3 regions of the Saccharopolyspora phatthalungensis genome follow, and region 2 is predicted to be linked to each of the others. Evidence: riboswitches for the same ligand, from Rfam matches in the RefSeq annotation. Region 2 holds a riboswitch; each other region holds the start of a gene.
What was found. A riboswitch is a leader RNA that binds a small molecule or an ion and turns the genes downstream of it on or off. The one in region 2 is predicted to bind S-adenosylmethionine.

Region 1 (3,267 bases), 2.2 Mb from region 2:
ACCGGCGAGGCCGAGTGCAGCAGCACGCCCAGGGGCAGGCCGCCGAGGACTGCCAGCAGGGTCGACACCAACACCATGTAGAGCGTGTCGATCGTCGCTTCACCAAGTATTTCAAGGACCTCCGACCAGGGGGTCACATCGCTCACGCGGCAGCTCCGTCAACGCAAACCGGGGCGCGTCGCACATGCGCGTCCCGCTCGATCATCCACTTCAGGGCCGCCTCGGCGCGCTCGCCGGTCAGGCCGACCCTGAACTTCGCCACCGGCGTGTCCCCCAGCCGGGTCAGCCCGCCGCCCAGGATTGCCAACTCGACCCCGAACCGGCTGGAAGCTTCCGGCAGCAGCGCGCCGACCGCGGCGAAGCCGACCAGCACGACCTCGGCGACGACGTCATGCCGACCGTTGGTCGGCCTGAGCGGCTCGGCCTGGTCGGTGTCGGGCAGCAGTGCGGCGCCCACCCGGCTGCCGGGCTCGGCGACCAGGTCGAGGACCTTGCCGTGCTCGACCACCCGGCCGTTCTCCAGCACCGCAACGTCGTCGGCGAGCTTGCGCACGACCGCCATGTCGTGGGTGACGACCAGCACGGTGACGCCCAGTTCGGCGCGGGCGCGGTCCAGCACGGTGAGCACCGAGTCGGTGGTGCCCGGGTCGAGCGCCGAGGTCGGCTCGTCGGCCAGCAGCACCGACGGCTTGGCGGCCAGCGCACGCGCCACGGCGACGCGCTGGCGCTGCCCGCCGGAGAGCTGGTCGGGGTAGACAGCGGCCTTGTCGGTCAGGCCCACCAGATCCAGCAGTTCGCCGACGCGGCTGCGCCGCTGCGGGCCGGTGAGCCCGGCCGCTTCCAGCGGCAGCGCCACGTTACCCGCGGCCGTGCGCTGCCGCAGCAGCGAATCACCTTGCGGCACAACGCCAATCTGCCGACGAGCAGCGCGGAGGGCCTTGCCGTCAAGGGAAACCAGGTCGGTGTCGTCGACGCGGATAGCGCCGCCGTCTGGCTTCTCCAACAGAGCGATGCAGCGAGCCAGGGTGGACTTGCCGGCCCCGCTCGGGCCGACCACGCCGCACACCGCACCGGCCGGGACGTCCATCGACACGCCGTCGAGGGCGCGGACGGTTCCGTTGTTGTGCTGGAAGGACTTGGTCAGGTTCTCAACTGTGATCACGATCGGCTCCACATCGGCTCGCGACGGCCGCGCACGTCAGAACGGCGACAGGCCAAGGAACTTCGGAAACGGAGGAAGGCTGGGTCACATCTCGCGACGACAGGCGGTGGTGGTGCGCCGCCCGTGGTCGATGACGCGACGCTGCGTCAGCAGCCTCCGGATGTGGGCTTGCCGGGATCGAGCCAGCTGAGCTCTGTTCTGGCCCCCAGGGGCCTCGCCCGCAGGCGGGTCGGCTAACAGCGCGTTGGACTCCACAACAACTCCATCGGTCCTGGCGTTAGCACCTGCCCGCATCGGGTGGTTGCTGCGGCTTCGCGGAGCCAGGTCTCTCGGCCGCTCGGGATGGATTTCTCGAATAGTAGACCCCACTGGCGGATTCGAGCGCAAGTTGATAGTCGTCACTTTCCGAAATCGTTTGCCAAATCACACAGCTGGACGAGCGGGAATTTTCTCGACATACCAGGTGTTGTCGTGACTCCGCGTAGTAATGCGATTCCGGTTGACAAGCCGCCAGGCGGGTGGTTCAGCGACCGCGCTCGGTAGCCGCGGCTTCGGCGATGCGCGCGAAATCGCCGATCTCCAACTGTTCGCCGCGCGCCGCCGGATCCACCCCGGCCGCCCGCAGAACGCTCTCCGCGTGCGCAGCGGACCCGGCCCAGCCCGACAGCGCCGCGCGCAATGTCTTGCGCCGCTGGGCGAACGCCGCATCCACCACGCGGAAGACCTCCTGGCGCGGCGCGGTCGACGGCGGTTCGGTGCGGCGCAACGACACGAGGCCGGAGTCCACATTGGGCACCGGCCAGAACACCTTGCGCGGCACGGGACCGGCGCGGCGCACATCGGCGAACCACGCGGCCTTGGCGCTCGGCACGCCGTAGACCCGGCTGCCCGGCCTGGCGGCCATCCGGTCGGCCACCTCGGATTGCACCATGACCAGGCCGTGTTCCATGCTCGGTAACTCGGCCAGCAGATGCAGCACCACCGGAACGGCAACGTTGTAGGGCAGGTTCGCGACCAGCGCGGTCGGCGGTTCCGGGAAGTCCTCGGCGCGGACCCGCAGGGCGTCAGCTCGGAGCACGGTAAGCCGCTCGGCCAACGCCGGGGCGAACTCGGCGGCGGTGCGCGGCAGCCGCGCCGCAAGCACCGGATCGATCTCGACGGCGGTCACTGCGCCGGAGGCGGGAAGGAGGGCGAGCGTCAGTGAGCCCAGGCCGGGACCGACCTCCAGGACGACATCATCCGGCGTGACCGACGCCGCGGCCACGATCCGGCGCACCGTGTTCGGGTCATGCACGAAGTTCTGGCCGAGCTTCTTCGTCGGCCGGATGTCGAGTTCCTCGGCCAGCCGACGCACATCGGCCGGGCCGAGCAGCGTCGCCTGCTGGTCGTCCACACCGAAAAACTACCCGCGGCCCGCACCCGCCAGTTCCGCGCCCCGGTCAGGCGAAGCAGGAGGGGCACACTTGACCGAGTCGCCTGGTCAAGCGGGCCCCTCACCTGGAACTTCTTCACCCGTGGGTGGCGTTCGCCGCGGAACGGGCGGTCGGGTGCCCGTCAGAGGCCGAGCTTGGACGAGCAGCTCGGCCAGGCGCCGTAGCCCCCACCGCGGGAGGCCCGGACCTTCTCCGCGACCGCGATCTGCTGCTCGCGGCTGGCCTGGTGCGGGTACGGCGCGTACTGGTCGCCGCCGAAGGCATTCCAGGTCGACTTGTCGAACTGCAGGCCGCCGTAGTAGCCGTTGCCGCTGTTCATCGCCCAGTTACCGGTCGCCTCGCACTGCGCCAGCTTGTCCCAGATCCCGTCGGTCGGCCGCTGTTTGCCGCCGACCCGAACGACCTTGGGCTGGGCTTGCTTGGTGATCCGCTCGCCGACGGATTCCCGGCCGGTCTCCTCGCCATTGCGGGTGGTGACCCGGGTGAACACGATCTTCTCGCCGGGCACGCCCGGGAAATCGACCCGCTCATCGCCCTTGAACATCGTGTTGTCGACGATCTCCTGCACCGGCGGCGGGACCGGCAGCGTCATGTTGATCACCGTGCTGCCGGTGCGGTCGATGCGCACCTCGGCGCCGCTGACCAGCCGCTGATCGCCACCGGGCGTGATGG
Region 2 (3,267 bases):
GCGCCCGGGTTGCGCAGCACGTCGAGATAGAGCACGCCCCCGAGCAGCCTGACCGGCGCGTGGCCCTCCAGGTTGGCCACCACGGCGATCTTGGTGACGATGTCGATGCCTAGGGCGACGACGGCCACCCCACCCAGCAGGGCGAGCAGCTTCCGGGACCCATCCCGCGGCGACTCGTCGGCCGCCTCGGGCTGCGTCTCAGGGGCTCGTTCCGCGGCGGTCGACCCAGCGTCCGCCTGCTCCGCTGAGGACTGTTCTTGGGGGGACTGCTCGGTGCTCACGAGAGTCATTGTCCCTGAACCGGAACCAAAGCATCGCACCAGTACCCGCTCGGGGTCAGGACAGGAAGTCCGGGGCGGGCCGCGGGTCGCCGACCGGGGTCCAGCGGCCGTCGACCTGCTCGTAATTCCAGCTCGGGCCCTGGGTCACCAGCCACCGCAGGGCGTTGACGAACCGGTCGACTTGCTCGTTGGTCGTGCCCAGCCCGACGCTGACCCGCACCGCCCGATCGGAGTCCGATCCCGCACGCGAGAGCAACCGTCGCGTGGCCACGTGCGCGCAGAACAACCCGTCGCGAACGCCGATGCCGTGCTCCGCGGAAAGCGCAGCGGCCAGCAGGCCGGGGTCCCGACCGTCAACGGTGAAGCTCACCACGCCGACCCGGTCGTGATCGGCGTCGAACAAGCAAAGCTCGCGCAGCCCTGGCACGTCGCGCAGACCGGCCCGCAGCCGATGCAGCAGCGACTCCTCATGCTCGACGACATGCGTCCAGTTCGCCGCGAGCGTCTCGCAGGCCCTGGCCAGCGCGTGCACGCCGACGGTGTTCGGCGAACCGGCCTCGTGCCGCTCCGGCCCGGTGGTCCAGCTGACCGACGCTTCCTGCACCAACCGGGTCGCGCCACCGCCCGCCAGGTACGGCTCGGCGGCGTTGAGCCAGTCCGCACGGCCGACCAGCGCGCCGGCCCCGAAGGGCGCGTACAGCTTGTGCCCCGAGATCGCCACGTAGTCCACGTCAAGCTCGGTGATCCGCACCGGCCGGTGCGGCGCGAGCTGCGCGGCGTCGAGCACGGTGCGAGCCCCGCGGCGGCGCGCCACCCGCGCCAGGTCGGCCACCGGCCACAGTTCCCCAGTGACGTTGGAGGCGCCCGTGATCACCGCGAGCCGTGGCCCTTCCGGGCAGTCGGCCAGCGCGGCGTCCAGTGCGGCGACCGCGCCCGCCGGTGTCTCCGGCGCGGGGAGGCGGCGCACCCGCGGGCCGGTCCAGGGCAGCAGCGCCGCGTGGTGTTCGGTGTCGAAGACCACGACAGACGTGCCGCGCGGCAGCGCCCGGCCCAGCAGGTTCAGGGAATCGGTGGTGTTGCGGGTGAAGATCACCGAATCGGTGCGGCGAGCACCGACGAAGTCCAGCAGCTTGCCCCGCGCCTCCTCGTAGACCCGGGTGCACACCTGGGAGGCGAACCCGGCGCCGCGATGCACGCTCGCGTACCAGGGCAGCAACTCGTTGACCGCCGTCTGCACGGACTCCAGGCAGGGCGCGCTGGCCGCATGATCGAGATTCGCGTAACCGATGCGCCCGCCGGTGACCAGCGGAACCTCCAGCGCGCCGCCGACCACGGCGGGAATCCGGCACTCCACATTGGACTGCGAGGGGATTTCGATGACGGCAGAAGACACGACGCCCTCCTCGGGGGCCTCATCGGACCCGCCCAGGGGGTCCGCGCTTGCCGGATCGCCCTGCACGACCGGCCAGGTCCTCACCCGGGGCACCCCACCGCGGTTGGAGGGTTGCCGGCCAGCAAGCCGGGGCTTGATGCTGGCGCTCATGACCTTCGACTGAACACAGTAGAAAACCGCCCCCACGCCGGGCAACAAGATTCCCGAAACGTGGGAGCGGCGTTGGTCACACCGACAAATGACGAGAGGGCGCTCAGGCCCTGTTTATAAGCGGCGTAAGCCGCTTGCCGTGTGGGACTCAGCTCGCACCGCCTGCCCAAGGGATCCCAAACGGCTCAGACGTCGCCTGGCGAGGACAGCCCCAGCGCCGTGTATTGGGCATACATCAGTCGGGGATCCCGGAGCCCAGGCGGCGTCTGAGGTTCCGCCACCCACACCGCCACGCAAACCACTTTATGATGCACTCGCTAGGCCTTGGTGACAGTGACCTTGATTTCGGTGCCTTCGCCGACGGCGCCGGTGAAGCCGTCGGCCACGTCGCCGGGCTCGACCGCGTTCGCCAGGGTTTCGCCCGCGATGAAGTCGCGGTGCGCGGCGATCGCTTCCTGAACCTCGGCCGGCGCCGACACCGTCACCGTGATCCGGTCGGAGACCTCGAAGCCCGCTTCCTTGCGGGCCTGCTGCACGACACGCACGACGTCGCGAGCCAGGCCCTCGGCCGCCAGCTCCGGGGTCACGTCGGTGTCCAGCACGACCAGGCCCATGCCACCGGGCAGGGCCGAGGCAGCCCCGGGGTCGGTCGAGACCAAGCGCTCGGTGAACTCGCCGTCCTGGAGCTCGATGCCCGCCGCGACCACGGTGCCGCCGGTGCGCTGCCACTCGCCGGACTTCACCGCCTTGATCACCTTCTGCACGTCGCGGCCCAGGCGCGGGCCCGCGGCCCGCGCGTTCACCGCGATCTCGAAGTGGCCGTGCGCGGCGACATCGGTGCTCAGCTCCAGTTCCTTGACGTTGACCTCGTCGCGGATCAGGTCCGCGAACGGGCGCAACGCCTCCGCATCCGGGGTGGCGACCACGAGCTTGGCCAGCGGCAACCGCACCCGCAGCTTGTTGGCCTTGCGCAGCGCCGACGCGGCCGAGCACACCTGGCGCACCTCGTCCATCGCGGTCACCAGAGCCGCGTCCGCGGGCAACTCGTCGACCAGCGGCCAGTCCGCCAAGTGCACCGAGCGGCCGCCGGTCAGCCCGCGCCAGACCGCCTCGGCGGTCAGCGGCAGCAGCGGTGCCACCACCCGGCAGGTCACTTCCAGCACGGTGTGCAGCGTGTTGATGGCATCCCGGTCACCGGCCCAGAACCGGTCGCGGGACCGGCGCACGTACCAGTTCGTCAGCACCTCAAGGAACTCGCGCACGCATCCACAGGCCCCGGCCAGGTCGAAGTAGTCCATTGCGGACTGGACATCGCCGACGAGCTCGTGGGTCTTGGCCAGGATGTAGCGGTCCAGCACATGCTTACTGTCCACTTTGGATTCCCCGGCGACGCCCTCGGCGTTGGCGTAGAGGGCCAGGAAATACCAGGAGTTCCACAGCGGC
Region 3 (3,267 bases), 2.9 Mb from region 2:
CGTCGTGGCGTGGCGCCGCTCGTCTTCGATCAGGATGGCTGGGGCCCCTGTAACCGGGCTCAGAGACCCAGGGCTTGGTTGACCGCTTCGGTGGTCGGGGCGACGGTGGCCTTTGGGCCGATCTGGTCCTGCACCGCGTCCAGGGTCTTCAGTCCGTCACCGGTGATCAGCAGCACTGTTTCGGCGTCCGGGTCGATCTTCCCGGTCTCGATGAGCTTCTTCGCCGTGGCCACGGTGACCCCGCCGGCGGTCTCGGCGAAGATGCCCTCGGTGCGGGCCAGCAGTCGGATGCCCTCGCGGACCTCGTCGTCGCTGACGTCCTCGATCGCACCGCCGGTCTTGCGCACGATGTCCAGCACGTACGGGCCGTCGGCCGGGGCGCCGATGGCCAGCGAGCGGGCGATGGTGTCCGGCCGCACCGGCTGGACCACGTCGTGGCCGTTCTTGTACGCCGTCGACACCGGGGAGCAGCCGGTGGCCTGCGCGCCGAAGATCCGCACCGGGCTCGGCTCCACCAGACCGACCTGGCCCAACTCGTTGAATCCCTTGTAGACCTTGGTCAGCTGCGCGCCGGAGGCGATGGGCACCACGATCTGCTCGGGTTTGCGCCAACCGAGCTGCTCGGCGACCTCGAAGGCCAGCGTCTTGGAGCCTTCGGAGTAGTAGGGGCGCACGTTGACGTTGACGAACGCCCAGTCCTCGTGCTCCGAGGCGAGCTCGGTGGCCAGCCGGTTCACGTCGTCGTAGTTGCCGTCGACGGCCAGCAGCGATCCGTCGTAGACCGCGCTCATCAGGATCTTGGCCCGTTCCAAGGTTTTGGGCACCAGCACCACCGAGTCCCAGCCGGCGCGGGCCGCCGCGGCGGCCACTGCGTTGGCGAGGTTGCCGGTCGACGGGCAGGCCAACACCCTGAATCCGAACTCGCGGGCGGCGGCCAGCGCCACCGCGACGACGCGGTCCTTGAACGAGTGGGTGGGGTTGCCGGTGTCGTCCTTGACCCAGATTCGCTTGACGCCCAACGCCTTCGCGAGCTTGTCGGCCCGGATCAGCCGGGTACAGCCCGGCTCGGTGTTCGGGTGTTCTTCGACGTTGGAGGGAACCGGGAGCAGCTGCTTGTAGCGCCAGATGGAGCGCGGCCCGGATTCGATGTCCTCGCGACGGATGCGGCCGAAGTCGTAGGCGACCTCAAGCGGGGAGAAGTCTTCCAGCGAGACGAACTCGGGGGCCAGCGGCTGCCGGTGCCCCTCTTCCTTGGACACTAGTTCGACGGCATTTCCCAGGTCGAACGCCTTGTTCGCGGGGGTCTGGGCGTGGGCAGCAGCAGTCATCGCGAGGTCCTCTCCTCATCTGTCCCGCGGACGGGTCGGAATTGGCACCGCTTTCGTCAGAGACCTCGCGTCGCGCACGATTCGCTGACGAACGGTTGCCGGGGCTTCGTCGGGCCGTTCCCTCTGCCCCTCTGGATGAGCTATGCAGTTGTGTCGGCAACGCTAGTGGACCGTGCCAGGTTCTGGCCAGCGCGATCCAGATGGCGGGACCGTCACGGGGGCGTGCGACGATGCATGCATGAGCGCACCGGCCGTGGTTCCCGATCCGCTGCATCTGGTTCTCGGCGATGAAGAACTGCTGGTGGAACGCGCGCTGTGGGCCGCGGTCGGGGCGGCCCGCGCCGCTGATCCGGAAGCCGAACTGCGCCGGGTGAAGGTGAGCGAACTCACCCCGCCTGAGCTGGCCGAACTGCTCAGCCCGTCGCTGTTCGCGGAGGGTCGGGTGCTCGCCGTGGAGTCCGCGCAGGATGTCGGCAAGGAGATCGCCGAAGCCTTGCTTACGCACGCCCGGCAACCGGCGGACGGGGTCACGCTCGTCATCGTGCACAGCGGCGGCGGCCGGTCCAAGCACGCCAAGGAACTGCCCAATGCGCTACGCAAACTCGGCGCGCGGGTCACCGAGTGCAACAAGATCACCAAGCCTGCCGAGCGGGAGGCCTTCGTCCGCGACGAGGTGCGCCGGGCCGGTGGCAAGACCGATGCAGCCGGAGTGGCCGCGCTGCTCGAAACGGTCGGCTCGGACCTGCGCGAGTTGTCGTCGGCCGCGGCGCAGCTGGTCGCCGACACCGGCGGCAAGGTCGACGAGACGGCGGTGCGCCGCTACCACCGCGGCCGGGCCGAGGTGACCGGCTTCGCGGTCGCGGAGAAGGCGGTGACCGGGGACCGGGCCGCCGCCTTGGAGGCGCTGCGGTGGGCGGTGCAGCTCGGCGTCCCGCACGTGCTGATCGCCGACGCCCTCGCGGACTCGGTCCGCACCATCGGCCGGGTGGCCGCCGCCGGTGGTCGAAACGATCCGTTCCGGCTGGCCGGTGAGCTGGGCATGCCCGCTTGGAAGGTGAAGAAGGCGCTGGCGCAGTCCCGGGGCTGGAACCCGACGAGCCTCGCCGAAGCTCTCCAGGCGGTCGCCGAGGTCAACGCCGGGGTCAAGGGCATGGCCGCCGACGCCACCTACGCCCTGGAACGCACCGTCCTGCGCCTCGTGGAGCTGCGCAACCAACGCTCCTGACCCTCGCGGTTCATAGCCGCTAGCGGTTTCAAGAGAAATCGCGGTCTCCGCCCGGGACGGGTGAACGGCAAAAGGCCCCTTCCCCGGAAACGAGGAAGGGGCCGAAGCTCGGCTTCAGCTCAGAGCTGGTTGGCGCGCTGCGCCATCGCGGACTTCTTGTTCGCGGCCTGGTTCTTGTGGATGACACCCTTGCTGGCGGCCTTGTCCAGTGCGCGGCTGGCGGCCCGCTGCAGGTCGAGGGCTTTGTCCTTCTCGCCGGCGTCAGCGGCCTCGCGGAACTTGCGGATGGCGCTCTTGACCGAGGACTTCACGGCCTTGTTGCGCTGCCGGTTCTGCTCGTTGGTCTTGATCCGCTTCATCTGGGACTTGATGTTGGCCACGGTGGCGCCTCTTTCTCGTCTGTTGAATCGATCGTGCCGCGCTGTCGTCGGCGCTGCGCTCAGGCAGGTTTCCTCCACGGCGGAATGCCGCACGGCACGGTCGTCCATGCTAACAGCGGCCACCTGCGTGGATGGCGACCGGGCGGCGCAGGGCGTGAATGGTCACACCAGCCGCGAGAGCGATCACATCAGCTCGGAACCGGTGCCTGCACACCATAGGGTCGAGTCTCGTGCTCGCAGCGTTGAACTGGCCCGGATTCGCCGATCTGTCTCTCGCCGGGCTGCTGTTCCTCGGCAGCGCCGCATTCCTCGCCGGGGCGGTTGATGCGATTGT

Region 1: another riboswitch for S-adenosylmethionine. It lies ahead of BJ970_RS05625 (methionine ABC transporter ATP-binding protein); the one in region 2 lies ahead of BJ970_RS16080 (aminotransferase class V-fold PLP-dependent enzyme).
Region 3: another riboswitch for S-adenosylmethionine. It lies ahead of thrC (threonine synthase); the one in region 2 lies ahead of BJ970_RS16080 (aminotransferase class V-fold PLP-dependent enzyme).

Annotation. Positions count from the first base shown of each region.
Region 1 covers NZ_JACHIW010000001.1:1,272,150-1,275,416, forward strand. The annotation lists gene BJ970_RS05620 (ABC transporter permease subunit) at 1-146, opposite strand, end outside; gene BJ970_RS05625 (methionine ABC transporter ATP-binding protein) at 143-1,162, opposite strand; SAM riboswitch class I at 1,422-1,511, opposite strand; gene rsmA (16S rRNA (adenine(1518)-N(6)/adenine(1519)-N(6))-dimethyltransferase RsmA) at 1,686-2,555, opposite strand; gene BJ970_RS05635 (resuscitation-promoting factor) at 2,717-3,267, opposite strand, start outside.
Region 2 covers NZ_JACHIW010000001.1:3,475,030-3,478,296, reverse strand. The annotation lists gene lspA (signal peptidase II) at 1-290, opposite strand, end outside; gene BJ970_RS16080 (aminotransferase class V-fold PLP-dependent enzyme) at 337-1,674, opposite strand; SAM riboswitch class IV at 1,713-1,828, opposite strand; gene ileS (isoleucine--tRNA ligase) at 2,142-3,267, opposite strand, start outside.
Region 3 covers NZ_JACHIW010000001.1:602,724-605,990, reverse strand. The annotation lists gene thrC (threonine synthase) at 60-1,328, opposite strand; SAM riboswitch class I at 1,341-1,470, opposite strand; gene holA (DNA polymerase III subunit delta) at 1,567-2,553, shown strand; gene rpsT (30S ribosomal protein S20) at 2,673-2,933, opposite strand; gene BJ970_RS02640 (TSUP family transporter) at 3,164-3,267, shown strand, end outside.